2 regions of the Janthinobacterium sp. JC611 genome follow, and region 2 is predicted to be linked to the other one. Evidence: riboswitches for the same ligand, from Rfam matches in the RefSeq annotation. Region 2 holds a riboswitch; the other holds the start of a gene.

Region 1 (15,351 bases), on a different contig from region 2:
TGCGCGTCTGCGAAAAGCTCATGTACAGGCGCTTGCGCGCGCGCGTGATGGCCACGTACATCAGCCGGCGTTCCTCTTCCACGCCATTGTCTTCCTTCGAGCTGCTTTCGTGCGGGAACAGGCCCTCTTCCAGGCCGGTGATGAAGACGTTGTCGAATTCCAGGCCCTTGGCCGAGTGCACCGTCATCATCTGCAACGCATCCTGGCCCGCCTGCGCCTGGTTGTCGCCCGCTTCCAGCGACGCGTGCGATAAAAACGCGGAGAGGGGCGACATCACGGCCGGCAGCGGCGCGTCGGCGTCCAGAATCTCGATGCCATCCTGGTTCACCACGGGCGCGCCCGACTGCGCCTGGGCGCTTGGGCCCAGGTGGGCCGGTGCACCCTGGCCGAAACCTTCCTCGGAAATGAACTGGCTGGCCGCGCTGACCATCTGTTCCAGGTTTTCGATGCGGTCGGCGCCTTCCTTCTCATTCTGATAGTGTTGCAGCAAGGTACTCGCTTCCAGCACCACGCGCACCATTTCCGGCAGGGACAATTGCTGCGTTTCAAAACGCACGCCTTCGATCAATTTCACGAAGCCGGCCAGCACGCTGCCCGCCTTGCCCGCCACATACGGCACGGCCGCGTACAGCGAAATGCCGTACTGTTCCGACGCAGCCTGCAATTGCTCGATCGAGCGCATGCCGATGCCGCGCGTGGGGAAATTGACCACACGCAAGAAGGCCGAATCGTTGTGCGGATTGTCCATCAATTGCAAATACGCAATCGCGTGCTTGACCTCGGCGCGCTGGAAATAGCGCTGGCCGCCATACACGTGATACGGAATCGCGGCCGAGAACAGCGCATGTTCGATCACGCGCGACTGCGCATTCGAGCGGTACAGAATCGCAATTTCGCTGCGCGAGGCGCCATCGGCGATCAGGCTCTTCGCCTCATCGATGATCCACTGCGCTTCCTGCAGGTCGGAACTGGCCTCGTACACGCGCACCTGCTCGCCATGGCCCGCGTCCGTGCGCAGATTCTTGCCCAGGCGCTTGCTATTGTTCGCGATCAGCACGTTGGCGCTGTCGAGGATATGGCCGTGCGAGCGGTAGTTCTGCTCCAGCTTGATCAAGTTCTTCACCTGGAACTCGTGCTCGAAGGCGCTCATATTGCCCACGTTGGCGCCGCGGAACGCGTAGATGCTCTGGTCGTCGTCGCCGACGGCAAACAGGGCGCCGCCATCGCGGCTGCCGTGGCCGGCCAGCAACTTGAGCCAGTTGTATTGCAGGTTATTCGTATCCTGGAACTCGTCGACGAGGATATGGCGGAAACGCGCCTGGTAATGCTCGCGCAGCGGCTGGTTACGGCTCAGCAATTCATACGTGCGCAGCAGCAATTCCGCGAAATCGACGACGCCTTCGCGCTGGCACTGGTCGTCGTACAGCTGGTACAGCTCGACCATCTTGCGCTCGTGCGCGTCGTACGCTTCCACGTCCGTGGCGCGCAAGCCCTGGTCCTTGGCGTTGTTGATGAAATACATCACCGTCTTCGGCGGGAATTTTTCATCATCGATGTTATTTGCCTTCAACAAGCGCTTGATCACGGACAATTGATCCTGCGAATCGAGGATCTGGAAGGTCTGCGGCAAGGCCGCGTCGCGGTAGTGCGTGCGCAGCAAACGGTTGCACAGGCCGTGGAAGGTGCCGATCCACATGCCGCGCGTATTAATCGGCAGCATGGCCGACAGGCGCGTGAGCATTTCCTTGGCGGCTTTATTGGTAAACGTCACGGCCAGGATGCCGGGCGGCGATACCTGCTGGGTCTGGATCAGCCACGCGATGCGGGTGGTCAGCACGCGGGTCTTGCCCGAACCGGCGCCGGCGAGGATCAGCGCATGTTGCGCCGGCAAGGTGACGGCAGCCAATTGTTCGGGATTGAGGTTGTGAAGAAGATTTTGCATCCGGTGATTATACCGGCATGGCTAAAAATACTGTGCATTTGTCCAGCGGTCGCGCCGCATTCGCCGCGTGCGCGCTACAATCGGCATCCCTGCACAGCTGACGGAAACGATACCCATGACACCTCCCAGCCACCTCGACGGCGCCCGCGTACTGGCCTGGGCCTGGTCCGACCTGCCCTTCGGCCACGTCAGCGACGCGCATGGCGCCGCCCCCATCGCCATCCACGGCCTGGCCGTGTGCCGCTACGGAGACGAGGCGCAAGTCTACCGTTTCAGCTGCGACGCCCGCTGGGACACGGTGCAGGATGACGTATATGCCAGCGAGGACGAGGCCCAGGGGCAGTTGCCGGCGCAATACCGCGCCGTGGCCCCCGTGTGGCATCTCAGCGCACCAGCTTCGCCTTCCCTTCGCTGAGCGCCTGGGCGATCACCTGGCGCGTGGTCTTGTCCGCGAGATGGACGACTTTTTCCTGCTGGCGGCCCAGGTCCTCCATTTGCTTGCCCAGCGCATCCATCGGTTTGCCGCGCTGCTCCATCTGGCGCGACATCTGCTCCACTTTCTCGGCCTCGCGCTCATGCACGTCGGCGATGCGGTCGTTGATCTCTTCCATGGCGTCCTGCGCATCCTCCATCTGCTGCTGCAAGCGCTCCACGTCGCGCTCGGCCGCGCGGCGCGCCGTGGCGCTCGTGGCCAGCGCCTGGCGGCGCGAGGCGTCGCCGAGCTTGCGGCCCAGCTCCTGCTGCTGGCGGCCCAGCGCGCGCAGCTGTTCCGACTCGCGCGCGCTGCCGTTCGCCTGCGCCGCGCCATGGGCGCCCATCTTGCGGCCCATTTCGCCCATGGCCTTGCCATGCGCACTCATTTGATCGCCGAGCGCGCTCATCTCCTTGCCGAGCTGTTTCGAGGGTTCCCATGCCGCGCGCACCTTGCCCAGCAAGGCAGCATCCTGCAGCACGTAGGCCTGCCCCTGGTCGCGGAACCACAGGAACGGCCCCTTGATCGAGCGCTTGAGCTTTTCCACCTGCCGCGAGTGCACATCGCTGTCGACGACGATGACGCCCTCGCCATCGCGGGTGCCGTCGACCAGCGCATAGCTTTCACCCTTGTCGAGCGAACGGCTGACCTGCACGCTGGGCGCGGCGGGCGGGGCCGGTGGCGCGGGCGGCTGCGGCGGCTGCACGGCCAGCGCGCTGCCGCCAAGCAGGATACCGGCCAGGCTGAGGATCAAACGGTGGGAAGTGGACATGGCTGCCTCGTCGCAAAAGTAGTGGAGCGTTGACTGTAGCGGCAAGCGAACCGGGCCTCCAGCGCGGTGCGACAGGCTGCAAAAAACCCTGCCTGGATGGTCAACACGGAAGATGGATGGAACGCCAGGCAAAAAAAACGGAGGCCGAAGCCTCCGCAAAACGCCGTGGTACGGCGTAAATTATTAGTACAGCACGACGGAGCGGATCGATTCGCCGCTCTTCATCAGGTCGAAGCCCTGGTTGATGTCGTCGAGCTTCAAGCGGTGCGTGATCAGGTCGTCAATGTTGAGCTTGCCTTCCATATACCAGTCGACGATCTTTGGCACGTCCGTGCGGCCGCGCGCGCCGCCGAAAGCGGAACCTTTCCACACGCGCCCCGTCACCAGTTGGAACGGACGCGTGGAAATTTCCTGGCCCGCCGCCGCCACGCCGATGATGATGGACTGGCCCCAGCCCTTGTGGCAGCACTCGAGCGACTGGCGCATGGTGGTGGTATTGCCGATGCACTCGAAACTGTAGTCGGCGCCGCCGTCCGTCAACTGCACGATGGTGTCTACAACGTTTTCCACCTCGTTGGCGTTGACAAAATGCGTCATGCCGAACTTGCGCGCGATGGCCTGGCGCGCCGGGTTGATGTCCACGCCGATGATCTTGTCGGCGCCGACCATTTTCGCCGCCTGGATCACGTTCAGGCCGATGCCGCCCAGGCCGAACACGACGACATTCGCGCCCGCTTCCACCTTGGCCGTAAACAGCACGGCGCCCACGCCCGTCGTCACGCCGCAGCCGATGTAGCAGACCTTGTCGAAGGGCGCATCTTCGCGGATCTTCGCCAGCGCGATTTCCGGCACGACGATGTAATTGGAAAAGGTGGACGTGCCCATGTAGTGGAAGATGGGCTTGCCGTCGATGGAAAAGCGCGAAGTCGCGTCCGGCATCAGGCCACGGCCCTGGGTCGAGCGGATCGACTGACACAGGTTCGTCTTTTGCGACAGGCAGAATTTGCACTGGCGGCATTCCGGCGTGTACAGGGGGATGACGTGGTCATCCTTTTTCAGGCTTTTCACGCCCGGGCCCACGTCGACGACGACGCCGGCGCCTTCATGGCCGAGGATGGACGGGAAGATGCCTTCCGGATCGGCGCCCGACAAGGTGTAGTAATCGGTATGGCAAATGCCGGTGGCCTTGATCTCGACCAGTACCTCGCCCTCGCGCGGGCCGGCCAGGTCGACTTCCTCGATGGTCAAAGGCGCGCCCGCCTTCCATGCAATCGCTGCTTTGGTTTTCATGTATGTCCTGTGTATGGTTGAACCAGGCGCGCCAGCGCGCCGTATCGTCACATCATAACAAGGCGGCCAGGCGGGCGCGAGGGAAACACTTACTTGGTCTTGGCCCGATTCAAGAACGCGCCGTGCAGGCCGTTCAGGGTTTCCTCGGCCAGCAACAGCTGGCTGGCGATTTCATTGATCTTGCGGCGGCTGGAGCGGGCGTGGTCGCGCAGCACTTCGAACGCCGTGTTGCGGTCGGTCTGGAATTTCCCCATCAAGAGGCCCACGGCCAGACTCGTTTCACGGCCGGCGGCCAGGGCCGCGTTCAGGTTCAGCTCAGTGCGGCGCAGCTGGCGGATTTCATCGGCGCGTGCCAGGCCCGCTTCAAACGCGGGCATCAAACGGCCTTCGTCGACGGGTTTGACGACATAGCCGACGGCGCCGTAGGCGGCCGCCTGCTTGCCCGACTCGCTGTCGCCGCTGCCGGACAGGAACATGAACGGCACGCCTGTCTCGCCATGCAGGCGCTTGGCCAGCTCCAGGCCGGACATGCCCGGCATGTGGATGTCGAGCAAGGCCAGGTCCGGCTCGCGCTGGGCGACCATTTGCAGCGCCACTTCGGCCGACGTGGCCAGGGCCGTCTCGTAGCCGGCATGGCGCAGGATTTCGCCGAGGAATTCCAGCAGAAGCTGATCATCGTCAACGATCAGGACAAGGCGTTTCGCGGCGGCTGGCTGACTCATGGGTGGGGAACCTCGGTAATGAATGATGTTCTTATTATATGCCGATTATGTGCGTAAACCGCCCGGCAAACGCTCGCCCTGGCGGGCAAACAGCAGATTGAATTGCTGCACTGCAATATCCACATCGTCCGCCTGGCAGCCGTTGCCAAATACGCTGCTGATCGCCGCCACCATGTCGGCGCCGCGCCCGACCAGCGGCGCCGCGTTCTCCGGCGTCATGCCGCCGATCACCACGCAGGGCAAGGCGATCTCGCGTTTCGCCTGCAGCACGATATCGAGCGGCGTCGTCACCGGATACTTTTTCACCAGCGACGGATAGAAGCCGCCGAAGGCCACATAGCTGGCGCCGCCGGCCTCGGCCGTGCGGGCCAGGGCCATGTCGCCATAGCAAGAGGCGCCGACGATCTTGCCGGCCCCCAGCCGCGCGCGCACCTGCGCCACGGACGCATCCGTGCCACCCACGTGCACGCCGTCCGCGTCCAGCTCTTCGCACAGTTCGATAAAATCGTTGATGATGAAGGGCACGCCGTATTTGCGGGCCAGGGCCAGCAAGGCGCCCGCCTGCTCGCGCCGCTGGTCCGCCTCGGCGCTCTTGTGGCGATATTGCAGGACGGCCACGCCGCCGTGCAAAGCCTGTTCCGTGATGTCGAGCAGGCGGTCGGTGTCGTCCCAGTTCGGGGTGACCAGATACAGTCCACGCATGATGTTTTCCTTATTGAGTGAATCGTTGCGGCATGAGCTGGCCTGGCGCAATCGCATACGCGCCGGCCAGCGCCGCGTGGCAATAGCTTTGCGCCAGCGCCAGCGCGTCGGGCAGCGCCTGCCCCAGCGCCAGGCGCGCCGCGATGGCGGACGCCAAAGTGCAGCCGCTGCCGTGAAATGCGCCGGGCAGGCGCGGCCAGCGCCAGGCGCGTTCGCCGCCATGGGCATCGACCCAGCGGTTGAGTACCTCGTCGCCTTCGCCATGGCCGCCCGTCACCAGCACGTGCCGGCAGCCTTGCGCCAGCAGGTTTTCCACGCCACCGAGGGCCAGCGCTTCCGGCCCGTTCGGCACGATCACGGTCGTCACGGGCAGCAAGGGCGCCAGCGCCAGCACGGCGTCGTCCCGGCTGAGCACGTCGCCATGGCCGCTGGCCAGCACGGGATCTAGCACGACGGGCAAGTCTGGCCGGGCCAACCGCCATTGCGCGATCAGTTGCGCGATGACGGCCGCGTTCGCGGCGCTGCCGGGGATGCCGATTTTGACTGCATCGATGGCGATCTTGTCGATCAGCGCCTGCGCCTGGCGGCGCAGCAGCTCCGGCGCCACGGGCTCGACAGCAAACACGCGGTCGTTGTCCTGCACCGTCAACGCCGTAATGACGGGCAAGGCATGCGCGCCCTGGGCCGCGCTCGCCACGATATCGGCGGCCAGGCCGGCGCCGCCCGACGGGTCCAGGCCCGCAAACACGAGCACGGTGGGACGTTGCTGCGCCATCACGCCAGCCGGCCCGCCATCGGCGACGACGGCGACGCGGCGAATTTGCGCGGCATGCGCCCCGCCAGGAATGCTTCGCGCCCGGCCCGCACGGCCAGCTTCATCGCATGCGCCATGCGCACGGGGTCGCGCGCGCCGGCAATCGCCGTATTCATCAGCACGCCATCGCAACCGAGCTCCATGGCGATGGCCGCATCCGACGCCGTGCCCACGCCGGCATCGACGAGCACGGGCACTTTCGCCTGATCGATGATCAGCGACAAGTTCCACGGATTCAGGATGCCCATGCCCGAGCCGATCAGGGAGGCCAGCGGCATGACGGCCACGCAGCCGATGTCTTCCAAAATCTTCGCCTGGATGGGATCGTCGCTGCAGTAGACCATCACGTCGAAGCCATCCTTGACCAGCGCTTCGGCCGCGATCAAGGTTTCCGGCATGTGCGGGAACAGGGTCTTTTCATCGCCCAGCACTTCCAGTTTCACCAGATTGCGTCCACCCAGCAGTTCGCGCGCCAGCTGCAGGGTGTAGACGGCGTCCTTGGCGTTGTAGCAGCCGGCCGTGTTCGGCAAAATCGTGTACTGGTCCGGCGGCACGACATCGAGCAGGCTGGGCGCGTTCGGATCCTGGCCAATGTTCACCCTGCGGATCGCCACCGTGATGATCTGCGCCTCAGCCGCGTCCGTCGCTTCGCGCGTCTGCGGCAAATCCTTGTACTTGCCGCTGCCGACCAGCAGGCGCGACTGGTACTGTTTTCCTGCGATGGTCAACAGGTCCTTGTTTGTTGCGGTATTCATGTGCTTTTCCTTAAGTTTTTAGACGTCCAAAGAAAACCGTAGCGAGCGGCGATGATTTGTGGCCGAGACGCGCAACCGTGCTAAAGCACGGTGAGCATCGCAGGCCGCAAAGCGCGCCGCGCAGTAGGTTTGCCTGGACGTTTTCAGCCGCCGCCGATGGCGCGGACGATTTCTACCTGGTCCTGGGTTTCCAGGACCCTGTCCTGCCATGCCTTGCGCGGCACGACGTTGCGGTTGACGGCCAGCGCCAGCGCCTGGTTTTCCAGCGACAGCGCGGCGATCAATTGGTCGAGTGTCTGCCCGGGCGGCACCTGGTGCGGCGCGCCATTGAGCGTGATGGATATCAATGCAGGCATCACGCTCTCCTTCAGACCTTGCGGTACAGCTCGGCGCCGTTCTTGACGAATTCGATGGCTTTCACCTCCATGCCCTGCTTGAGCGCCTGGTCTTCCGCGATGCCCATGCCGGCCGCGTATTCGCGCACTTCCTGCGTGATCTTCATCGAGCAGAAGTGCGGGCCGCACATGGAGCAGAAATGCGCCACCTTGGCCGAATCCTTGGGCAAGGTTTCATCGTGGAATTCGCGCGCCTTGTCCGGGTCCAGGCCGATGTTGAACTGGTCGTCCCAGCGGAACTCGAAGCGCGCTTTCGACAGGGCGTTGTCGCGGATTTGCGCGCCCGGATGGCCTTTCGCCAGGTCGGCCGCGTGCGCCGCGATCTTGTACGTGATGATGCCGTCCTTGACGTCCGCCTTGTTGGGCAGGCCCAGGTGTTCCTTCGGCGTCACATAGCACAGCATGGCCGTGCCGTACCAGCCGATCATGGCCGCGCCGATGCCCGAAGTGATGTGGTCGTAGCCGGGCGCGATATCCGTCGTCAGCGGTCCCAGGGTGTAGAACGGCGCTTCGCCGCACTGCTCCAGCTGCAAGTCCATGTTTTCCTTGATCAGCTGCATCGGCACGTGGCCGGGGCCCTCGATCATCACTTGCACGTCGTGCTTCCAGGCAATTTGGGTCAGTTCGCCCAGGGTTTTCAGTTCGCCCAGCTGCGCTTCGTCGTTGGCGTCGTAGATGGAGCCGGGGCGCAAGCCGTCGCCCAGCGAAAACGACACGTCGTACGCCTTCATGATTTCGCAGATCTCTTCGAAATGCGTGTAGAGGAACGATTCCTGGTGGTGCGCCAGACACCATTTCGCCATGATGGAGCCGCCGCGCGAGACGATGCCCGTCAGGCGCTTGGCCGTCATCGGCACATAGCGCAGCAGCACGCCCGCGTGGATGGTGAAGTAGTCGACGCCCTGCTCGGCCTGCTCGATCAGGGTGTCGCGGAAGATTTCCCACGTCAGATCTTCGGCCTTGCCATTCACCTTTTCCAGCGCCTGGTAGATGGGCACGGTGCCGATCGGCACGGGGCTGTTGCGCACGATCCATTCGCGCGTTTCATGGATATGTTTGCCCGTGGACAAATCCATCACGTTGTCGCCGCCCCAGCGGATGGCCCAGGTCATCTTTTCCACTTCCTCGCCGATGGAAGACGTCACGGCCGAGTTGCCGATATTCGCATTGATTTTCACCAGGAAATTGCGGCCGATGATCATCGGTTCGACTTCCGGGTGGTTGATGTTGGCGGGAATGATGGCGCGGCCGCGGGCGATTTCCTCGCGCACGAATTCCGGCGTGATGTCAGCCGGAATGCTGGCGCCGAACGATTGGCCAGGATGCTGGCGCCCCATCAGCTCGGCCAGGCGCTCGCCCATGGGGCCGGAAGCCTTGAGTTCGCGCAAATACTCCTGCCGGCGCATGTTTTCGCGGATGGCGACGAATTCCATTTCCGGCGTGATGATGCCCTGGCGCGCATAGTGCATTTGCGTCACGTTCTTGCCGGCGATGGCGCGGCGCGGCTTGCGGTGCAGGTTGAAACGCAGCTCGGCCAGCTTCGGGTCCGCCAGGCGCGCGATGCCGTAGTCGGAGGTCGGGCCGGGCAATTCCTCCGTGTCGGCCCGCTCCATGATCCACGGCAGGCGCGGCGTGTCGAGGCCGGAGCGGATGTCGATCTGCACGTCCGGGTCCGTGTACGGGCCGGAGGTGTCGTAGACGTAGATCGGCGGATTCTTTTCGCCGCCGAACGACGCTTCCGTGTCGGACTGGCTGATTTCGCGCATGGGCACGCGGATGTCGGGACGGCTGCCCTGCACGTAGATCTTGCGCGAATTGGGCAGCGGCGCGATGGCGGCTTCGTCGACCGTGGCGGTGGCGGAGAGGAATTGGGGATTGGCGTTCATTTTGGCTCCTTGGCTAGACTATTTTTAAGCCTGGAGCCAGCTAAGGAGGTTCGGCTGCGCGCACGCGGAAAAGCGGGGGGCGTTCATCCTAAAGCTTCCCTTCGCTGGCATTATCCAGATCAGGTTCGGAGGGTATTTCTCACCCGCGCTTCACCGTGTTTCCACAGAAAAGGCAGGACCCCTAGCGTTTGCCGCCTTGCGGCAGCGAGCCAATTATACGCGTTTCAAGGCGCGTGGCCAGATGATTTCTTGCAGGTGTCGTCTTTGCGCATCTGCTGCATTGCAACAGATGCCATCACGCTTATTTCTTCTTGCCCCAGCGCCAGCTGGTCGGTTCGCCCTTCAGCTGGCAGATGAAAATGAGCACGCCAACGATGGCCACTTCATAGACGATGTAGCCCACCAGCATGGTTTGCGGCGGGAACAGGAAGGCGCCGCAGGCGAACAGCGCCAGCGCGGCCAGGAACACCAGCCAGCCCTGCCAAGTGATGGGCAAGCCCCAGCCCCAGCCATAGGTCTTGGCGGGGAACCAGTATTGCGGCGGGGATTTGTCAGTCATGATGCTTTCCTTGTCGATATGGATAGCAACAAGTATAAATCAGACATTGCGATGGCGCTGCGTGACATCGAGGCCGATGCCGCGGTAGCCGATGAAGCGGCTGCCCGTGTCGAACATCGGTTCGCCGCTGACCTGCAAATATTGCGTGCTGCCGTCGAGGTTGGCGCGGCTGTAGATAAAATCGAGAAACGGTTCCCGCGCAGCAATTTTTGCATCGAGCAGCGCGCGTTCGGTGGCGTTCCAGCGCTGCGGCTCTTCCTCGCTGCCGATGCCCAGCATCTCTGCCACGGGACCGGAAAAGCGCGTCAGCTTGCCTTGCGCATCCTGTTCCCAGTACCAGTCGGACGACAGTTCCGTGAAGCGCTGGAAGCGCGCTTCGCTTTCGCGCAACTCCGCCGTGCGCGCTTCCACCATCTGTTCCAGCGACTTGTTGTATTCGGCCAGCTTCTGGTACAGCAGGCGCACTTCCAGCATGTTGTGGATGCGCGTCTTGACTTCCACCAGGTCGAAGGGCTTGCTGACGAAATCCTTGGCGCCGGCCTGCAGCGCGCGCAGCTTGTGACCGGGCTGGGCCGTGATCACCAGCACCGGCAAATAGCTGCCCGCCTCGATGTCGCGCAAGCCTTCCATCACTTCGAAGCCATCCATTTCCGGCATCTGCAAGTCGAGCAGGATCAAATCGTAGCGGTGCTGCTGATGCAGCGCGCGCACGGCTTGCGGGTCCATGGTGGACGTGATGCGCGTATAGCCGGCATTGCGCAACACCTGTTCCAGCAGCATGACGTTGGCCTCCTGGTCATCGACGATGAGGATGCTGGCGTTGAGGATCTCGGTGGCTTGAAGCATGGCGGTATTCCTAAAATAATTGCTGAATTAGCGTACTGCGTGAATGTCGTCGGCCAGGCCGTGCGCGGCCGCATGGCGCAGGGCCACGTCGAGCGCGTCCATGAATTCGACGACCTTGATCGGCTTGGTCAGGTAACGGAAGAAACCCGCTTCCAGGCCTTTCTCGATGTCGCGCGGCACGGCATTGGCCGACAGGGCCATGACGGGAATGTGGCTGGTGAGCGGATCATCATGCAGGATATGCAGGGCGCCATAGCCGCTGATGCCGGGAAGGTTGATATCCATCAAGATCACGTCCGGCTGGTAGGTGCGCGCCAGGTCGATGCCCAGGTGCGCATCGATGGCCGTCAGCAGTTTCAAGTCGCTGCGGCGGGCGATCAATTGCTCGACCAGCGCCAGGTTGGCGGGATTGTCTTCCACGTACAGCAGGGTGCACTGGCTTGCCTGCGGCTCTTGCAGCTGCGGCAAGGCGTCGCCGTCGCCCAGCACCAGTGCCGGCGCGCTGCTGGCGGCCAGCTCGAACCAGAACGTGGTGCCCACGCCGACGGTGCTGTCGACGCCGATGGTGCCGCCCATCAATTCGACCAACTGCTTGGTAACGACGAGGCCGATGCCCGTGCCCTCTTCCGTGCTGTTTTCCTGTCCCAGGCGGTTAAATGGCTGGAACAATTGCGCCACCTGTCCCGCGTCGAGGCCGGCGCCGCTGTCGCGCACGCTCACGCGCACGCGCTCGCCATGCCGGCTGCATTCGACGGTGACGGCGCCGCCACCCTGGTTGTACTTGATGGCGTTCGACAGCAGGTTGACCATCACCTGTTTCACGCGCGTGCGGTCCGCATGCACATAGAAGGCCTGGCCGCAGCGGGGAAACTGCATGCGGATACCGCGCTTTTCCGCCTGCGGCGCGATCATGGCCTGGCAATCCTGCAACACGTCGAGCAGGGACATCGCTTCCTGCGACAGAGTCACCTTGCCCGACTCGATCATGGCCAGGTCGAGGATTTCATTGATCAAACGCAAGAGATACCAGCCGCCCTTGAGGATCTGCTCGATCGAGCGCTGCTGCGGCGGGCTTGGCGGCGGCACGTCGGAGGCCATCAGCTGCGCAAAGCCGAGCACGGCATTCAAGGGCGTGCGCAATTCATGGCTCATGCTCGACAGGAATTCGGACTTGGCGCGGTTGGCCTTTTCCGCCACCTGGCGCGCCTTCTTCAGCTCGGCATTGTTGGTCTCGACCAGCGAGCGCGTGTACGCCTGCTGTTCGCGCAGGCGCTGGTCCAGCAGCGCCTGTTCCGCCTCGACCTGCTTGCGCACCGTATTGTCCGTGCCGATCAGCAGGTAACCGATGACCTTGCTCTGCGCGTCGCGCAAGGCCGTCACGGAAACGATGGCGGGGAAGCGGCTGCCATCCTTGCGGATGTAGGTCTGTTCATAGATGTCTTCGATGCCGCGCCCCGCCTTGAACACGAGCGCTTCCACGCCGGGCGTGATGACGGTGTCGAGTTCGGCGCTGAGGGCGGCGGCGCGCGCGACGATTTCTTGCGCGTCGGAAATGCCGGCCGGCGTCAGCTTGTCGACCACGTCGCTGGCCTCATAGCCGAGCATGCGTTCCGCGCCCACATTGAAAATCTGGATCACGCCCTGCGCATCGGTGGCGATGCACGAGAAATTGGCGCTGTTGAAAATTGCATCCTGCAAGGCGCCCGCCTTGAGCAACTGGCGCGGCAGGCTGGCCGCCACGGTGCGCCGGTACAGCGCCACAAGCAGCATCAGCAGCAGGAAGACCAGCGCGTCGATGACGCAGGCCGTCTCGAACGGCGCGCGCCAGGCCAGCACGCCGACGGCCAGCAGCGCGACGGCGCTGAAGGAAAACGCCAGCGCCATGGGCCAGCGCGACGGTGCGCGCGGGGGAATGTTTTCGACAGATTGCATGATGAGCCTGGGCAATGACAACGATAGGAAGGGAGTGCGGTGATCAGGAACCCTGGCGCTGGCGCACGTCCGACAGCAGGCGCGCGAATTCCTTCTTGACCACGCCATAGCATTCGCACACGTGGCCTTCGAGGCCGGCGCGGTCCTGCACGGAGATATGGCCGCGCCGGTAACTGATGAAGCCGCGCTGCTGCAGGCGCCCGGCCGCTTCCGTCACGCCTTCGCGGCGCACGCCCAGCATGTTGGCAATCAACTCCTGCGTCATCGTCAGCTCGCGGTTCGGCAGGCGGTCCATGGTCAGCAGCAGCCAGCGGCACAGTTGCTGCTCCACCGTATGGTGGCGGTTGCACACGGCCGTCTGCGACATTTGCGTGATCAAGGCTTGCGTATAGCGCAGCAGCAAACGCATGACGGGACCGGCGCGGTCGAATTCCTCCATCAGCAGGTGGGCCTTCAGGCGATAGCCGACGCCGCCCGTCTGCACGACGGCACGGCTCGGCGTCGAGTTGCCGCCCATGAACAGCGACACGCCCACGACGCCTTCATTGCCGACGCCGGCGATTTCCGACGAACCGCCGTTTTCCAGCAGGTAGTGAATGGACACGATGGCCGTGGTGGGGAAATACACATGCTGCAGCTTGTCGCCCGAGTCGTAGATCACGTCACCGAGCAGCATGGACACTTGCTCCAGGTGGGGCGCCAGGCGCGCGAAATCGGCGTCGAGCATGGCGGCAAGCAAATGGTTTTGATTCGGGTTGTGCAGCTGGGCATGCGGACTCGACATGGGCAGGTTTCCTGGTTTCCAGTCGTCAGCTAGGGGATCGATGAAAGGCGTCCGAACGAGGGCCGCCATGGGGTGCAGCGTAACACAGCGCTGGCACAGTGCCCCGACTATATTTCTTGCTGGCATGGCCGTCCGTTCGGTAGCGAACGGACGGTATTTCGCCGCCCGCCCTACAGTCGGTCACTGCCCGGCCTGCCTGATCATGGATCGGCGCTGGCGCAGCCACCGGACGCCATCATGCAATCATTCTTCAAACGCATCTCCATTTCCGTTTCCACCTCGGCCCTGCTCACCCTGGCGTTCGGGCTGTGCCTGACGGCCCTGTGCTACGCCTCGGCGCGCCAGATCGAGTCGGAAAGCACCCGGCTGCTGCTGCAGTACCACGCCAGCGGACAGACGCTGCGCGCCGCCATGCTGCCGGCCAAAGGCATGGGCCTGGATGCGAACCGTCGCGGCTCGCTGTACGTGCTGCTGGGCGGCCTGCTGTCGAGCCTGCTCGCAACGGCGTATGTGTATCAGCTCGTGTCGCGCAATTCCGTGATTGCCCGCATCACGGGCGAGCGCACGGCGGCGCTGCAATTCGCCAATTTGCGCCTGTCCGAAGACATCGCCGCGCGCATGCACAATGAGAAATCGCTGCGGCTGCGCGAACGCATCATCGAAGTGTCGGCCAATGCCATCATCCTGTGCAGCGCCGACGCGCCCGGCTACCTGATCGAATACGTCAACCCCGCCTTCGAGCGCATCACCGGCTATGCCGGCAACGAGGTGATCGGACAGCGCCTGGAAGACTTGCAGGGTCCGCAGCAAGGGCGGCAAGACATGCACGCCATTACGGCGGCCCTGCGCGATCAGCGCGAAGGCAAGGCCATCGTGCGCAATTTCCGCAAGGATGGCAGTTGTTACTGGAGCGAGCTGTTCGTCGCCCCCGTGCGCGATGATGGCGATGGCCCCGTCAGCCACTTTGTCGTGGCGCAGTACGACATCAGCACCGTCATGCGCTTCGAACAAGAGATGGAATTCCAGGCCAGGCACGATATCCTGACGGGCCTGGCCAACCGGGCCCTGCTGCGCGAACGGCTGGAGCAGGCGATGGCCGTGACGCGGCGCAGCACGCTCCCCCTGTGGGTGGTGTTCATCGACATCGACCGCTTTAAATTCGTCAACGACACGCTGGGCCACGATGCGGGCGACCAGGTGCTGAAAAACGTGGCCGGGCGCCTGCGCGACGCCACGCGCGAAGTCGACACCGTGGCGCGACTGGGCGGCGACGAATTCGTCCTGCTGCTGCCCCAGCATGGCAATGGCGAACCGGGCGCCGCCATCCTGCAGCGCATCCTGGACGCCGTGGCGCAGCCGCTGCAACTGGGCGAATATGAATTTTTTCTCAGCTGCTGCATGGGCGTGGCCGTGTATCCCGATGATGGCGACGATGCCGACACCTTGATCAAGCACGCGGACATCGCCATGTACCGCGCCA
Region 2 (15,351 bases):
GAGCAGCTGCGGCTGGTCGTCGCGGCCAAAGGTCTGCTGCAAGGTGCGCACCAGGGCCTGCCGCAGGCGCTCGTCGCTGCTGCGTACCGGCCGGCCCTTGTGGGGGAAGCGCGCGCCTGGCGTTTCGCCCAGATTGGCCCAGTAGTGGCACCAGGGATCATCGTTGTAGAACATCGCCAGGCCGTAGGCATCGGGCTGCTCGGGATGCGATTCGAAATGGGCGGCGCGCGTGGTGGCGCCTTCGCCACTGCCTGGCGCGGCGCCGGGCGCCCACCAGGGATCGGCCATCACGCACGAGGCCCAGACGATGGGAAAGCACAGCACGGCGTCCAGGCAGGCCTGCACCGGTGCGGGCAGCGAGGGCGCCAGCGTTTCCAGGGCGGTGCGCGGCAGGGCCAGGATCAGGCGCCGGGTCTGCCGCGTCATGCGCCCGCCGTCGTGCCGCAATTGCAGATCGAGTGCGCCATCGGCGCGCTCGCTGAAGGCCAGCAACTGGTGGCCTACGTGGATCTCGACGCCGGCCGCGCGCACGGCCTGTTCCGCGGCGTCGATCAGTGCCTGCATGCCGCCCTGTGGAATGTAGGAAGGGCGCTGCATCAGGCGCATGTCGAGCAGCTGGCAGATCCAGTCGGCGGCGTTGGGATTCTGGTTCTTGAAATTATAGAAGGCGCCTTTTTCGCGGGTGAACTCGACCGCTTCGTGGCTCAGTACCTCGCTCAGCACATTCCACATGCCCTGCTGGTACAGCGGGCGCCCGCCAAACTGCGCCAGCCGCCGGAAGCGGGCCTTCTCGGCGGCGCGGGCCGGGCGTTCCAGATGGTCGCCGGCCAGCGGCCATTGGGCACCGATGATCTGCCCGATAGCGTGCCACAGCAGCGCCCAGGCGACGTCGCCGCCGGCGGCCTGCTCGACGACGGCACGCTCGGAGGACGTCAGGCGCGCAGTGTCGGGCCGGATTGCCGAGCAGGCCTCATGCGAGGTGATGGCGGTCGTGGCGATGCCCAATTGCTGCACAAACTGGTCCATCAAGGGTTGCAGGTCCGGTTCGATGCGCACGGCGCCGAATTCGGCACGGAACTGGCCGTTCAGCATGGGTTCGGTCTGCACGCGGCCACCCACCGCTTCCAGCGCCTCGAACAGTTCGATGCGCAGTTCCGGCTGGTTACGCTTGAGTTGCAGCGCCAGATACAGGCCGCTGATGCCGCCGCCGATGATGCAGATATCACTGCTGGTTTGCATGCTCATCCTTATGCACAGGCGGGGGCCAGGGAGGCGGCGCCGCTGTCTTGCCGCGAGCCGATGGCTTGCGCCAGCAGTTCCAGCGTGAAGAATTCAAACAGCTCTTCGGCACGCAGACGCACGCCAAAGTCCGTGCTGACGCGCAGCGCATACATTTGCACGCCGAGCGAATCGAGTCCCAGCTCGGCGAACGGCAGGTCGCGTTCGAGTGCGACGCCGGGCGTGCCCAGGACGTCGGCCAGGGCCGCCGCCAGCCGGGCCATGCAGGCGCCCGCCTGGGCGGCGTCCGGCGCGGTCTCTTGCGTGGCCTCCGGTGGGAGCGTCGCAATGCCGTCGCTGGCGAACATGGCTTGCAGGGATTTGCGGTCCGCTTTGCCGCTCAGTGCCTGGCGCGGGATTTCGCGTAGCGAGAGGAATTGCCTGGGCAGCCAGGCGGGCGGCAGGGAGCGGGCGGCATGGGCGGCAAGCCGGTCGAGCCAGCGCGCGTCGTCGTCGGCGCCCGGTCCCGGCACCAGCGCCGCCACCAGGCGCGTGCCCGCCAGCAGCGCGGTAACGTCGTCCAGCAGACCGGAATCGAGCAGCACGGCCTCGATTTCCGCCAGCTCGACGCGCTGGCCGTTGATCTTGACCTGGTCGTCGACGCGGCCGATGCAATGGAGCTCGCCGGCGGCGTCGACGCGGCAGATGTCGCCGGTCAGATACAGCCGCTGGTACAAATGCGGCGATTCGGGCTCGGGCAGCGGATTGGCGATGAATTTGCGCGCCGTTTCGGCGGCATCGTTGACATAGCCGTTGGCCAGGGCGGCGCCGCTGATGCACAGCTCACCTTCGAGGAAGGGGCTGAGCCGGTGCACCTTGCCCTCCCCGTCGCGCAGGTAGAAGCGCGTGTGCGGTACCGGCTCGCCTATCGGCAGCGAGTCGGCTGGCTGGCCGTCATAGCGCCAGGCGCTGGCCATGATGGTCGCTTCGGTCGGGCCATAGACGTTGTAGATGCCGGCCGCCGGCAGCAGCGCGCTGGCGCGTGCCGCCAGCGCCGGCCGGAATACCTCGCCGCCGACGCACATGGCGCGCATGGAGGTGCAGCGCTCGATGCCCGGCGTTTGCAGTATCAGGGTGAGCATGGTGGGTACGGTGGTCATATGGGTCGCCTGGTGGCGCTCGATGGCGTCGACGATGCGGTCGCCATCGATGTTGCGCTCGCCGCCGAGAAAGGCGATGCGGGCGCCGACCATCAGCGGCGCCATCAACTCGTGCATCGACGGGTCGAAGCATGGATGTATGCTTTGCAGCCAGCAGTCGCCGGCCCCGACGTTCAGGTAGCGCACGATCCAGCTGAAATGGTTGTAGGCGGCGGCATGCGATACGGCGACGCCCTTGGGCTGGCCGGTTGAGCCGGAGGTGAAGATGATGTACAGCGGCGCCGTCACCGGTACCAGCGGCGCGATGTCGGCGTCGGACAGCTCGAGGGCAGCGTGCTCGGCTTGCGCGCAGGGCAGCACGCTCAGCGTGGTCTCGGCCGCCATGCGGCGCTCGCTCAGTGCCGTCAGCAGCAGGCGCACGCCAGCCTGCTGCGCGATGCGTTGCAGGCGTTCGGTGGGGCATTCGATATCCACGGGGACATACACGGCGCCGCACTTGGCCAGCGCCAGCAGCAGCAGCGTCCGGCTCGGCTCATGCGCGCTGCAGACGGCGACGCTGTCCATCGGCTGCACGTGATGCACCGTCTGCAGCAGCCGCGCCAGGCGGTTGGCGCGGGCGTTGAGTTCGCCATACGACACGGTACTTGCGGCCGAACACAGGGCCGGCAGCGCAGGTGTCAGGCGGGCCTGGCGCTCGACCAGCTGATGTGGATATTCAGGAGTGTAGGAGGTGGTCATTGTTGGCTTCTCGGTGCGTTTGTATCAGTTGGGCCAGGCTGCCGGCATGGGGCTCGGCCAGCATGGAAAAATGGTTGCCGGGCACGTCAATGCCGGGCTGGCGATAGGCCATGGCGGCCGCGTTCCAGCTGGCGATGAAAGGCTGGCGCGCGTGCAGGCGCAGACAGCTGGCGCCGTCGGCGCCGTCCGGCGTCGGCCGATAGCGCTGCAGCAGGGCCAGGCAGGCATGGCGGTTGCTTAGCACTTCGTCGATGCGGTTCCTGGGCATGCGCTGCGCGATGCGCGCCGCCAGTTCATTTGCGTCCATGCGTCCGGCGACTTGCTGCTCGGTCATCTCGGGATGCAGGGCCAGATACAGGGTCAGCATTTCGTTGCCGGCATCGCTCTGGCGGTCGCGCGCGGCCATGGCCAGCGACGGGTCCAGCAGCACCACCTGGTCGACCTGCTTGCCGACGCTGCGCAGTATCGTCGCCATTTCCGCAGCGACGATGGCGCCGAACGAGTGACCGCCGACACGGTAGGCCGTAGCGGGAGAGGCGCTCAGCATGCGCCTGACGTAGTGCGCCGCCAGTGCCTGTATGCTTGGCTGGCGGCGCCCTGCCTCGCGCAGGCTGAACGCATGCACGCGACAGTTCAGGCGCGCGGCAAGCGGGGCAAAAGGCGCCGCGCTGCCGTCGGCGCCATGCACCAGGTACAGCGCCGGCTGCTGCGTAACCGCCGGCAGGCCCAGCGCGCGCGACAGTTCGACCAGCGATTCGGCCTCCAGCGTCTGCGCCAGCGCGGCGGCGGCCAGCTGCCAGGCCTGTTGTAACGCTTCGCCGCCCGGCGCGCCGCGCACGCTCCAGTCGCCGGATGGCATCGGGTCGCACGGCGCCAGTATCACGTTGCGCTGGGGCGTGCGCACTTCAATCCTGGCGAGCGTCAATGCCTGCGCGGGGCTGCAGGGGGCACTGCCTGCCGCGGGCGCTTCACAGGCGTCCAGCAGTTGCCGCAGCCAGGCCGAGGCGTCGTCGCCGGCCGCTGTCAAGGGCAGTCCCGTCCAGTGCAGCAATACTTGCGTGCGTTGTCCGTAGATTTGCTGGCAGGCATGCAGCAGCGCTGCCAGCAGGCTCAGTTGTACTGGCAGGCCGTACAGCCGCGCCATGTGCTGCCGCAGTTGTTGCAGGGTGTCGCGTGAAGAGGGAGGACTCATGCGGGGATCCAGTGTAGTAGGGACGGTTGGAGCGGGCCATTGGACTACAGATGGGGGCACCGTATAACTGGAGGAAATGACAGTTTCGGCGCGAAGCCGGGATTTTTATACTTGTCCGCGATTCGCCCGCCGGCTGCTGCCCGCAGCCCTGACCTTGTCGCCTATGAGGAATTTAATGGAAATCCCAACCGTCTCCGCCACGCAAGCCATTCTCGACGATGTGCGCGCGTATTTGCAGAGCAAAAGTAATTTGCCGGTCACCGAGGAGCACGCCACCACCAAGCTGCTGGCCAAGTCATTCGACGAAGAGGAAATCCGCCACCGCCGCGCCGCTTTTGCCACCAATGGCGAGATCGACAGTACTGCCGTGCTGGCCAACTACGAGTTACTGCATGGCATTAAATACCTGGACCGCCTGATTAACAATAGCGGTCATGAAGTGCCGGCCCGCGCGGCCATCGCCATTTTCCGTGGCGCCGAGATTTGCCTGAATAATCTGGTGGTGCTGGCGCGTCGGGTCACGGAAGATGTCAAGCGCGGCCATATGGCTGATGCTTCGCTGAAGATCGGCTGGGCCAATCGCTTCCACGAAACCCTGTACAGTCTGTCGCAGTTGCTGGTGCAGGTGGACCAGGGCGGCCAGCAGGGTGACAGTATCAGCATCCGCGATTCGGCCGTCTTCCAGGACTATCTGGTGCAGGCCGCACGCATGCACGCCATCCTGCGGGCCGAGGCCACCGAGCAGCACAGCGACCTGGGCGACAAGGACCTCGACGATCCGCAGCGCTTTGTCTTCTTCCACAGCTTCGTCAACAGCAATTATGAGTCGATCTGGCTCAGCGCCATGGAGCAGGTCCGCCTGCCCGGCGTGATGCGCGAGGCGGGCGAGGATGCCGGCGTGTTCTATCAACGCCTGATTCAAAATGACGAAGTGCGCGAGGCGGTCAACTGCGTCGATCTCAAGGATCCGACCTGCCTGATGCAATTCCGCGCCTACCACCAGATCAGCGAAGTACTGGTGGGCCTGGTGAACGAGGTGTCCAGCGAGATCATCGTTGCGCTGCTGGGCAACGAGCAGGCCACGTTCGGCACGCATGCGCGCTCGCTGGCGCTCTGCAGCAAGCTGCTGCAAGTGGTGACGGACAATATCCGTCCCATCGTTCGCACGCTCAGCCCGAAAGCATACTTCGCCATCCGCCCGGCGCTGGGCATCACCAGCGGCTCGCATTCGCACAATTTGCGCAAGGGATTGTTCCTGACGATTTATCCTTCGCTGGTCAAAGCCCTGCGCCTGCAGCTGGCAGCGATGGATGAACAGCTGGCCGGCGACGACGAGCGGCTGCAGCAGGCCGTGCAGGCGCTGCTGCAGCAGCCGCAGGGCGACCCGCGTGCCGACATCCTGCGCCAGGTGGTGTATATGCACCAGTACGTCCGTACCTGGCGCGATGAGCACATGCAGTTCGTCAAGACGCAGATCGGCGTCAGCCCCGAGGACATGACGCCGACCGCGTCGATTTCGGGCGCCGAGAATGCTGCGGTGACGGCCAACAGTTTCCGTCAGGCACATAAAAACGATCCGATTGCTCCGCTATACCAGGCCCTGCTCGGCAAGCCTCCCGTGCCGCCGCTGCCCATCGTGCACAAGGGCGGCTTCGACGAATACATGGCCCATTTCACCGCCAATGCGGTCAAGGAAATGTATGCCGACGTGCAAGATCGCGCTCAGCGCAAGCGTCCGTCGAGGATGGCCAGTTGAGCCGCCCGCCACTCGTCGTGGTGACCGGCGCCGGATCCGGGATCGGTGCGGCGGTGGCGCGGCAATTGAGCGCCGCCGGCCATCCGCTGCTGCTGATCGGCCGCCGCAAGGCGGCACTGGAGGCGCTGGACTTGCCGCATTCGCTGTGCGCCGCGCTGGACGTGGGCGACGCGCAGGCCGTCCAGGAAGCCGTGCGCCAGGCTGAACAGCGCCATGGCGCCGTCGACTGCCTGGTCAACAGCGCTGGCGTCATGCGGCTGGCCGCTGCCGCCGGACAGGATGCGGCGGAGTTTGCCGAGATGCTCAATACCAACGTCGTCGGCAGCGTCAACCTGATTCAGAGCGTGTTGCCAGGCATGCTGCGTCAGCGGCGCGGCACCATTTTCAATGTCAGCTCGATTGCCGGCCGTCAGGCGTTTCCCATGCATGCCGGCTATTGCGCCTCCAAATTCGCCGTACACGGCTATACGGCGGCGCTGGGTCTGGACATGGCCGCGCACAACATCCGCGTCAGCACCGTCTCGCCCGGCGTGGTCGATACGCCCCTGTTGCGCAGCACTACATCGGCGTCCGCCCGCGCCATGTTCGAGGAGTGGCTGGGCACGCTCGATTCCCTGCTTGCCCCGGAAGATGTGGCCGGCATCATCGCGTTTGCCTACCAGTTGCCGCAGAGCGTGTGCATGCGTGAAATTTTCGTGACCTCCACGTCGCAAGGGGCCTGACAACGGCTGGCAAACCGCGGCGCGCCGCAGGTGTCGACAGGTGATCCGGGAATGAGCCAGCGAGGGTGGGCGGGAATCACACCCATCCGCGCCAGCCGCAGTGCGTGATGACGGTGTGCGCATCGAGCAAGTCGTACTGCACGGAAAACCGGGCGCTGGCGTGCAGGCGTGGCGACAGCGACTGGTTGATGCAAAACGTCAAGCTGCGACGGACCTCGTCAAATGCGCTCAAGGTCACGGCGCTAAAGTCGAAGTAGTAGCCGACCGTGGGAAAGGCGGCCTTGAAAAAGCTTTCCTTGGCGGAAAACACTACGGTCATCAGAAACTCCAGGGTGCTGGCGCTGTTGATCTGGCGCAGCACTGACAGTTCGGGCAGGCTGATCGCCGTGCTCAACAGTGCTTCGCCCATCTCCGCGCCCACCACCGCTTCAATATCGATGCCGGCCGCTTCGTGCTGCTGCGCCGGCAAGGCGAGCGCGGCGGCATAACCGCCACCGTGGCTGATGCTGCCGACCACTCCGGCCGGCCACAGCGGCTGGCGCGAGGCGCCGATACCGATCTGCGCATCGGCGATGTCCAGGCGCGCCAGTGCCGCGCGCGCGGCCAGCCGCCCGAAAAAATACTCTGCTTGCCGTTTCGGCACGCTGCGCGCGATAGTGGCGGGCAGGGCGATGCCATGTTCATGGAAGGCGGTGCTGCAAAATGGATACGGCTGGAAATGAATGACGCTGATCTGCGGCCCAGGCGCCAGATCGTCACCTGCCTGGTGGAGGAACGGCCGGGGAAGCGGGGGCGGTTCATGCCATCGTGGTTCATCGCTGGCCGGCAACCGTCCGGACAGCATGTCAACGCTCGCTTCTGCAGGCCTCATCGTCGCCGTTCCATACATGGGGATGGGCATAGCTTACCCGATTCCCGGCATCGTGCAATGCCTGGTGCTCACGATGGACGGCGTGGCTGGCGCAATGCCTCCACCGGCAACTGGAAGAAGCGCGGCACCATGGCCGGCGACAGGTCGTCGCCGCCGTCCGTCATGGCCAGGCGGCCGCTCAGCACCAGCATGACGTAGCCGTGGCCCAGCGACCAGCCGGCGCTGGCGGCGGCCTTGTCCCAGCGCGCATCGAGGCCCGCTTCGCGCACGGCCGCGCCCGCCGTTTGCAGCACGTACTGGAAGCACGCCTGCGCCGCTTGCTGCAGGGCGGGGAACTGGCGCACGTCCTGGTGTTCGAACATCAGCCGGTAGTGGGCCGGCGCGGCCAGGGCGAATTCGATGTATTGCTGGCCCAGCAGCTGAAAACGCTGTTCGGCGGGCAGGCTGCCCGGCGGCGGCAGTTCGGCTTCCCATTTGGCGATCAGGCTGGCGAAGCCGGCCGCCGCCACGTCGGCCAGCAAGGCTTCCTTGCTGGGGAAGTGGCGGTACACGGCGGCGATCGACACACCCACCGTGCGCGCCAGTTCGCGTAGCGAGAGGGCGGCGTCGCTTTGCTGCGCCAGTTGCGCGATGGCGGCGGCGACCAGGGTGTCGCGCAAGTTGCCGTGATGATAGGTACTCGTTGTCGTCATTCTATGTTATCGCTGTTCACATTGTCGTGTATGATGGCCATGTTATCACTGAACACATGGAGATCGCATGCAAGAGATGAACAACGTGGTACGCGCCGTGGCCTTGCCGCCGAGCGCCGGCATCGCCCCCCTGTACCCGGGCAGCAACCTGGCCGACGCCTACGCCGTCGACTTGCCCACCGAGCAGGCGCGCCGGATGGACATGCAGGGCCTGGCGCGCCTCCTGCTGGGCAGCCAGCCGGGCTGGACGCGCAAGCTGATGGTGCTGCGCGACGCCATCGTGGCGCGCTTCGGCATCCAGACGGCCCGGCAGATGGAAGCCAAACCAGGTAAGCGTATCGGCATCTTCCGCATCTTTGCCGTCAGCGACGATGAAATCATCCTGGGCGAGGATGACAGCCACCTGGACTTCCGCATCTCGGTGCTGCGCGAGCGCGACGCGGGACGGCACGGCAGCGTGACCATCTCGAGCGTCGTGCATTGCCATAATGGGGTGGGGCGCGCCTACATCGTGCTGATCCGGCCTTTCCACAAGCTGATCGTGCGGCGCTCGCTGGCGCGCGCCGTCAAGGGGGGCTTGGCCTGAGCGGGCAATCTTGCTTATTCATGGCTGGTATTGCATACTGCACCACCAGCCTCATCACGATTCCCATGAACGATACGCTTCTCCTGCTGGGTTTTGCCACCACGCCGCTTGAACTGATTTCCTTTGTCCTGGCACTGACAACCGTTGCGCTGAACATCCGCCAGAACCACTGGGCGTGGCTGTTCGCCATCATTTCCTCGGCCGCCTACGGTTTCGTGTTTTTCGAATCGCGCCTGTATGGCGACATGGCCTTGCAACTGCTGTTCATCAGCGTCTCGTTCTGGGGCTGGTACCAGTGGCTGCATCCGGCCAGCGGCGGCAAGACCCTGCCCGTCACGCGCCTCGACGGGCGCGGCTGGCTGGCCTGCGCGGTGGGCTGGCTGGTCGGCTTCCTGCTGATCGCCTGGCTGCTGACGACGACGGACACGGACGTGCCGCATGCGGACGGTTTCCTCACGGCCGGCAGCCTGGTGGGCCAGTTCCTGCTGTCGCGCAAGAAGCTGGAAAACTGGGTCGCCTGGATCGTCGTCGACGTGCTGTACGTGTGGCTGTATGTGCACAAGGGCCTGACCCTGACGGCCGTGCTGTACGCCTTCTTCGTCGTGATGGCCGTCATCGGCTTGCTGGCGTGGAAGAAGTCGGCGCCGGCCGCGCCCGACGCCATGGTCCTCAAGTGATGGAGCGTTGCGTGCGCGTGGCGATCCTGGGCGCGGAATCGTCGGGCAAATCGACCCTGGCGGCGGCCCTGGCCGAGCGCCATGGCACCGTGTGGGTGCCCGAATACTTGCGTGAATTCGTCGAGACGCAGGGCAGGGTGCCCGTCGCGGCCGACCAGTTTGGCATTGCGCGCATGCAGCTGGAGCGGGAAAATGCGGCCGCCGCGCAGGCGCGGCAATTTTTATTTTGCGATACGACGCCGCTGATGACGCTGGTCTACAGCCGCCATTATTTCGCCGGCGCCGATGCGCCGCTGGCGGCGCTGGCCGACGCCACGCGGTACGACCTGACCCTGGTGACGGCGCCCGACAGCCCGTGGGTGGCCGACGGCTTGCAGCGCGAGTCGGAAGCCGTGCGCCAGCTGATCTACCGCTACCTGCTCGACGAGCTCGACGCGCGCGGCATCGCCTACCACGTGCTGCATGACAGCCTGGAGGCGCGCCTGGAACAGGCGGCGCCTTTGCTGCGGCAGGCGCTTGCTATGGCGCCTGCCATTTCCCTCAATTAAAAGTCGAACTGCGCCGAGAGCTTGAAGGTGCGGCTGGCGCCCGGGTACAGATAGCCGTCCGATTCCGGCGTCACGTCGCGCCAGTAGAACTTGTCGGCCACGTTGTTGACGCTGGCGCGCAGTACGGCGCGCGTGCCGGCGATGCGCGTGGCCCAGGCGGCGCCCAGGTTGAAGACGTGGTACGACGGCACGAAGGTCGTGTTGTTGTACTCAAACGCTTTCTTGCCCGCATATTCCCAGCTGCCATTGACGCTCAAGCCCGCCACCTGCTGCACGGCGTAGTCCGCATGCACGGCCGCCTTGAAGGCGGGCACGTTGGGCACGCGCTTGCCGTCGAGGTCGGCATTGCCCGTGCCGGACTGCTGGCTGTTCAGGGCCGTCACGGACGCGCCCAGGCTTAGATTGGACGATGCCTTGCCCTGGGCCGACAATTCCAGGCCACGGTGCTGGGCCTGGCCTTCGCGCACGAAGTTATAGGCGGTGCTGTCGACGTACTGGTTGAATTCCAGGCCTTTGCGGATCTGGAACAGGCTGGCGGCCAGCATGAAATCCGGCGTCACGTCCATCTTCGCGCCCAGTTCGACCTGCTTCGAGCGGCTGGGCGTCAATTCCACGTTGGCGTTGAGCGCCTTGCGGTCGGCCGTGCCGCCATGTTCCATGCCCTGCGAATAGGCCGCATACACGGAGACATTGTCGAGCGGGGTGTAGACGAGCGAGACGTTCGGCAGCAGGAAGTCGTGCTTGGCGCGGATTTCCGTGTCGGCCTTCAGTACATACTGATAGCCATCGACGTTGATATGACGCAAGCCGCCATGCAGCTTCCAGTTCGGCGTCAGGCTGACGATGTCCTGCACGAAGACGGCGTTTTCCGTATCCTTGCGCACCAGGCGCACGGGGCCCGTGACGCCGGGCGAGGTGCCGACGATCTGCGGCTGGTAGATGTTGCTCACGCCCACCCAGTCGTACACGTACAGGCCGGCGCGGTCCTTGCGGCGGAAGGTCGACACGCCGGCCGTGAATGCATGGCGCAGGGCACCGGTGGCGAACTTACCCTGGATCATGGCTTGCGCGCTCAGCGGCTTTTTCGTCTCGCCCAGGCTGCGGTAGTCGTACACGTCGTAGTCGCCATTGCCGCAGAAGCCGGGGTACAGGTCCTGTCCGCTGCAGCCATACGGGAAGGCAGTGTAGTCGTCGCGCTTGAACGAGTGCTGGTTGGCCGACAAGGTGGCGTGCCAGTCGTCATTGAAGGCGTACTGGAAGCGCAGGCCGAGATTGCTGGTGACGGTTTCCACGGGGCGCGTCCAGGGCTGCAGGTTGAGCATGGCGTCGGCGCTGATGCCGGTCGGCAAGGTTTTATTGTTCAGCAGCTGGAAGCCGGGCGCCGTCGCCTGCGCCTTGTCCTGGTAATCGGCATCGATTTGCAGCAGGGCCTGCGGCGAAATCTGCCAGTCGAAGGCGCCGGAAATGAACTTGCGGTTGCCGTCCGCGCCCTTGATGTAGGAGCGCAGGCGCTCGGCCGCCACGTTGACCCGGTAGCCGAAGCGCGTGTCTTCCAGGCGGCCGCCCAGGTCGACGGCGCCGTACAGCGTGCCCCGCTCGCGCGTTTCCACGGTGACCGTGCGCAGCGGTGCGGCGGTGGGGCGCTTGACGATGAAGTCGATCACGCCGCCGGGCGCGGCCACGCCTGCCTGCAAGCCGGCCAGGCCCTTCAGCACTTCGATGCGTTCCTTGTTTTCCAGCGGAATTTGCGTGTCGCCAGGAATGGCCACGCCATCCTTGCGGTAGCTGGAATTGTTGTCGAGCTTGAAGCCGCGGATGGAAAACTGTTCCGCATAGCCGACGGCGTTGTAGGCGTCGTTGATGCTGGTGTCGAGCTTGACGGCGTCGCTGAGATTGCGGATCTGCAAGTCCTGCATGTCTTTTTGCGAAATGACGGTGACGGACGCGGGCGTCTGCAGCAGCGGCGCTTCGGAAAAACCGCCGACGGAGGCGCGCTTGGCGGCCGGCGCCTTGCTGGCCGTGACGACGACTTCAGCCATGCTCTGGGCCTGCGGGTCGGATGCGTCGGAAGCCAGGGCGGGCGCGGCAAACGCGTGCAGGATGGCCAGGGTCAGTACAGAAACGGATAAATTCGGTGTGGACATAGATTGCTCGTGGTTCAAGCCGTCTCGGTAAAGAGCACGGCAGGCTGCTTGTTCGGCTGGCGCCAACGCAGGAGCTATCAAAGGAGGGAGGTACTTTGCGCTTTCCTTCGCTGGCATTATCCAGATCAGGTACGAAGGGTATCTCTCACCCGGATGACTGCTCCAGGACCCCTAGCGAAACGACAGCTTAGCATGAAGCACGGCCGGCTGTCCCCCTGGCCGACCGTTTTACAACAGTGTGGTGCGAATCTACAAACTGAGTTCGAGCACTTTGCGGCTGACGGCGGGCGTCACTTCGCGCTGTTCGCCCAGCGCCGTCATGCCGTGCGCTTCCAGGGCGGCCACGACGGCGTCCACGCTGGCGTGGTTGAGGCCATAGTCGGCCAGGCGCGTCTTGACGCCCATGTGGCGGAAGAAGAATTCCGTGCGCGCGATGGCCGCTTCGATGCGCCCATCCTCGTCGCCGCCGTCGAGGCCCCACACGCGGGCCGCGTATTGCAGCAGCTTGGCGCGCTTGGCCTGCTTGCGCACGCGCAGCATGCTGGGCAGGATGATGGCCAGCGTTTGCGCATGGTCGAGCTCGTACAAGGCCGTCAATTCGTGGCCGATGGCGTGCGTGGACCAGTCCTGCGGCACGCCCACGCCGATCAGGCCGTTCAAGGCCAGGGTGGCGCTCCACATCACGTTGGCGCGCACGTCGTAGTCGTCCGGCTGCGACAGGGCTTTCGGGCCTTCCTCGATCAGGGTCAGCAAAATGCCTTCGGCGAAGCGGTCTTGCACGGACGCATTGACGGGGTAGGTCAGATACTGTTCCATGACGTGCGCGAACGCATCGACGACGCCATTGCCCACCTGGCGCAGCGGTAATGTGAACGTTTTCGACGGGTCCAGCACGGAGAATTTAGGATAGACCTTGCGGCTCATGAACGAGCGCTTTTCCTGCGTCGCCTTGCGCGTGATCACGGCCGAGCCATTCATTTCAGAACCCGTGGCCGGCAAGGTCAGGACCGTGCCGAAGGGCAGGGCCGCTTCGACGATCTTGCCGCCTTTGGCCAGGATGTCCCATGCCTCGCCCTCATGCAGGGCGGCGGCGGCGATGAACTTGGTGCCGTCGACCACGGAACCGCCGCCGACGGCCAGCAGGAAATCGATGCGCTCGTTTTTCACCATGGCCACGGCCTGCATCAGGGTTTCATAGCTGGGATTGGGTTCGATGCCGGCAAATTCGAGCACCGTATGGCCGGCCAGCGCCGCCCTGACTTCATCGTAGACGCCGTTCTGCTTGATGCTGCCGCCGCCATACGTCATGAGCACCCTGGCTTGCGGCGGTATCAGGCTGGCGATGGCGGCGATCTGGCCCTGGCCGAAGAGGATTTGCGTCGGATTGTAAAAGTCGAAATTGAACATGGGACTCCTGCCGCTGAAGTGTAGGCTGTTGCTGAGCCATGATTATGGCCGAACGGGGGAAAACGTGCCGTGGACGCTTGAGCTTTTCGTCCGCGCGGTGGAGAATGCAGCCGATGTCACCACCACGCGAAAAGGAATGCGCATGACCACCGTCCCACTGGAAGAAGCGGGCCTGCCGGCCACCGCGCTCGATATGCACCGCGCCATCGGCGCCACCATCGCCGCGCTGCAGGCGCTGGACTTGAACAGCCAGCGCTTCGAGGCGTGCACGGACCCGGAACTGCGCCGCGTGCTCGCGCATGCGGGCGACACCAGCCGCAAGGAAGCGGCCATGCTGCTCGAATGGATGCGCCGCCGCGATGCGCGCCTGGATTCGGCCATGAAGGAAGCGCTGTTCAAGGCGGGGCCGATTGTTGCCCAGTATCACTATGACGAGAAAATATTGTAACTATTGGTTTGTTGCTGTCACGTACCATACGCCACATTTGCATTGTTTCGCGTAGACTGTGCCCCGAACACGATTTTGGGGGAGTTTACAGAGATGAAATCATTACCATACCGAGAAGGCAGCTGGTTTGCCGTGCCCCTGCCGGGCGGCGGCTATGCCGTCGGCGTGGTGGCGCGCCGGGCGCCTGCCGGGCGCATCATGCTGGCCTATATGTTCGGGCCGAAGCGCGACAGCTTGCCGGCGCTGGAAGAGCTGGAAGGCTTGCGGCCGGAACAGGCCGTGCGCCGCCTGCGCACGGGCGACATGGCCCTGCTCAACGAGCGCTGGCCCCTGCTGGGCGACAGCAGCCACTGGGAGCGCGATGCCTGGCCCATGCCGGCGTTTATCCGCCGCAATGAATCCTTGCAGCGCGCCTGGCGCGCCAGCTATGCGGACGCCGACCCTGCCAAGCTGAACCGTGAGGAATCGATTCCCTTCGATACCCCGGGCATGGAAAGCGATTCCCTGTACGGCTATGGGGCGACGGAATTGTTGATGGATAAATTGCTGGCGCAGGAGAAGGCGGCGGTTTAATCACCCGGGGTCAGGCCCGACGGGACTGACCCCGGTGTGTTAGCTTACGCCGCTGGCAAGCTGATCTGGAATGCCAGGCCGCCGCCTTCGCGGTTGCGCACCTGCAATTCGGCGCCGTGGCGCAGCAGCACGCGGTCGACGATGGCCAGGCCCAGCCCGGCGCCATTTGCCTGTCCGCGCGCCGTGTCGAGGCGGGTGAACGGTTTCATCAGCTGCTCGATCTTTTCCGCCGGCACGCCCGTGCCGTGGTCCTGCACCTCGATGATGACCTTTTTCGCGCCGTGGCTGGTGCGCACCTGGCAGGCGATGTCGATTTCCGTCACGTCGCTGCCCGGCGTCTTGCCATAGCGGCGCGCGTTCTCGATCAGGTTGTTCAGCACGCGGCGCAGATCGGTGGGGTTGCCCATCGCGTGCGCGCCCTCGGCGATGCTGGCGTTGATCTTCACGTCCGGCAGGCGCATGGCTTCGCGCGTCATGTCGGTCAGCAAACCGCTGAGGTCGACATCGGTAAAGCTCGACGCTTCCGTCGGCTTGGCATAGTCGAGGAATTGGCCGATGATGGCATCCATCTGCCCGATATCGGACTGAATGCCCTCGCGCGCCTCGTCCGACAGGTTGG

The links. Region 2 has a riboswitch for thiamine pyrophosphate ahead of J0O65_RS19375 (TonB-dependent siderophore receptor). Riboswitches for the same ligand answer to the same signal wherever they lie in the genome.
Region 1: it holds a riboswitch for thiamine pyrophosphate, as region 2 does, so the genes downstream of both, thiC (phosphomethylpyrimidine synthase ThiC) here and J0O65_RS19375 (TonB-dependent siderophore receptor) in region 2, are expected to answer to the same signal.

Annotation. Positions count from the first base shown of each region.
Region 1 is NZ_JAFLJN010000009.1:145,168-160,518, forward strand. It holds gene J0O65_RS08225 (UvrD-helicase domain-containing protein) at 1-1,942, opposite strand, end outside; gene J0O65_RS08230 (hypothetical protein) at 2,058-2,357, shown strand; gene J0O65_RS08235 (hypothetical protein) at 2,326-3,186, opposite strand; gene J0O65_RS08240 (S-(hydroxymethyl)glutathione dehydrogenase/class III alcohol dehydrogenase) at 3,370-4,476, opposite strand; gene J0O65_RS08245 (ANTAR domain-containing response regulator) at 4,566-5,198, opposite strand; gene thiE (thiamine phosphate synthase) at 5,244-5,900, opposite strand; gene thiD (bifunctional hydroxymethylpyrimidine kinase/phosphomethylpyrimidine kinase) at 5,911-6,675, opposite strand; gene J0O65_RS08260 (thiazole synthase) at 6,675-7,469, opposite strand; gene thiS (sulfur carrier protein ThiS) at 7,613-7,816, opposite strand; gene thiC (phosphomethylpyrimidine synthase ThiC) at 7,837-9,750, opposite strand; TPP riboswitch at 9,830-9,943, opposite strand; gene J0O65_RS08275 (hypothetical protein) at 10,052-10,309, opposite strand; gene J0O65_RS08280 (response regulator) at 10,349-11,155, opposite strand; gene J0O65_RS08285 (PAS domain-containing hybrid sensor histidine kinase/response regulator) at 11,183-13,087, opposite strand; gene J0O65_RS08290 (Crp/Fnr family transcriptional regulator) at 13,131-13,871, opposite strand; gene J0O65_RS08295 (putative bifunctional diguanylate cyclase/phosphodiesterase) at 14,109-15,351, shown strand, end outside.
Region 2 is NZ_JAFLJN010000025.1:271,108-286,458, forward strand. It holds gene J0O65_RS19325 (flavin monoamine oxidase family protein) at 1-1,239, opposite strand, end outside; gene J0O65_RS19330 (non-ribosomal peptide synthetase) at 1,248-3,116, opposite strand; gene J0O65_RS19335 (thioesterase domain-containing protein) at 3,094-4,308, opposite strand; gene J0O65_RS19340 (hypothetical protein) at 4,484-6,064, shown strand; gene J0O65_RS19345 (SDR family oxidoreductase) at 6,061-6,786, shown strand; gene J0O65_RS19350 (4'-phosphopantetheinyl transferase family protein) at 6,863-7,657, opposite strand; gene J0O65_RS19355 (TetR/AcrR family transcriptional regulator) at 7,726-8,349, opposite strand; gene J0O65_RS19360 (DUF2867 domain-containing protein) at 8,417-8,935, shown strand; gene pnuC (nicotinamide riboside transporter PnuC) at 9,001-9,612, shown strand; gene J0O65_RS19370 (AAA family ATPase) at 9,612-10,160, shown strand; gene J0O65_RS19375 (TonB-dependent siderophore receptor) at 10,157-12,304, opposite strand; TPP riboswitch at 12,390-12,487, opposite strand; gene J0O65_RS19380 (iron-containing alcohol dehydrogenase) at 12,554-13,711, opposite strand; gene J0O65_RS19385 (ferritin family protein) at 13,854-14,159, shown strand; gene J0O65_RS19390 (Imm26 family immunity protein) at 14,253-14,732, shown strand; gene J0O65_RS19395 (sensor histidine kinase family protein) at 14,777-15,351, opposite strand, start outside.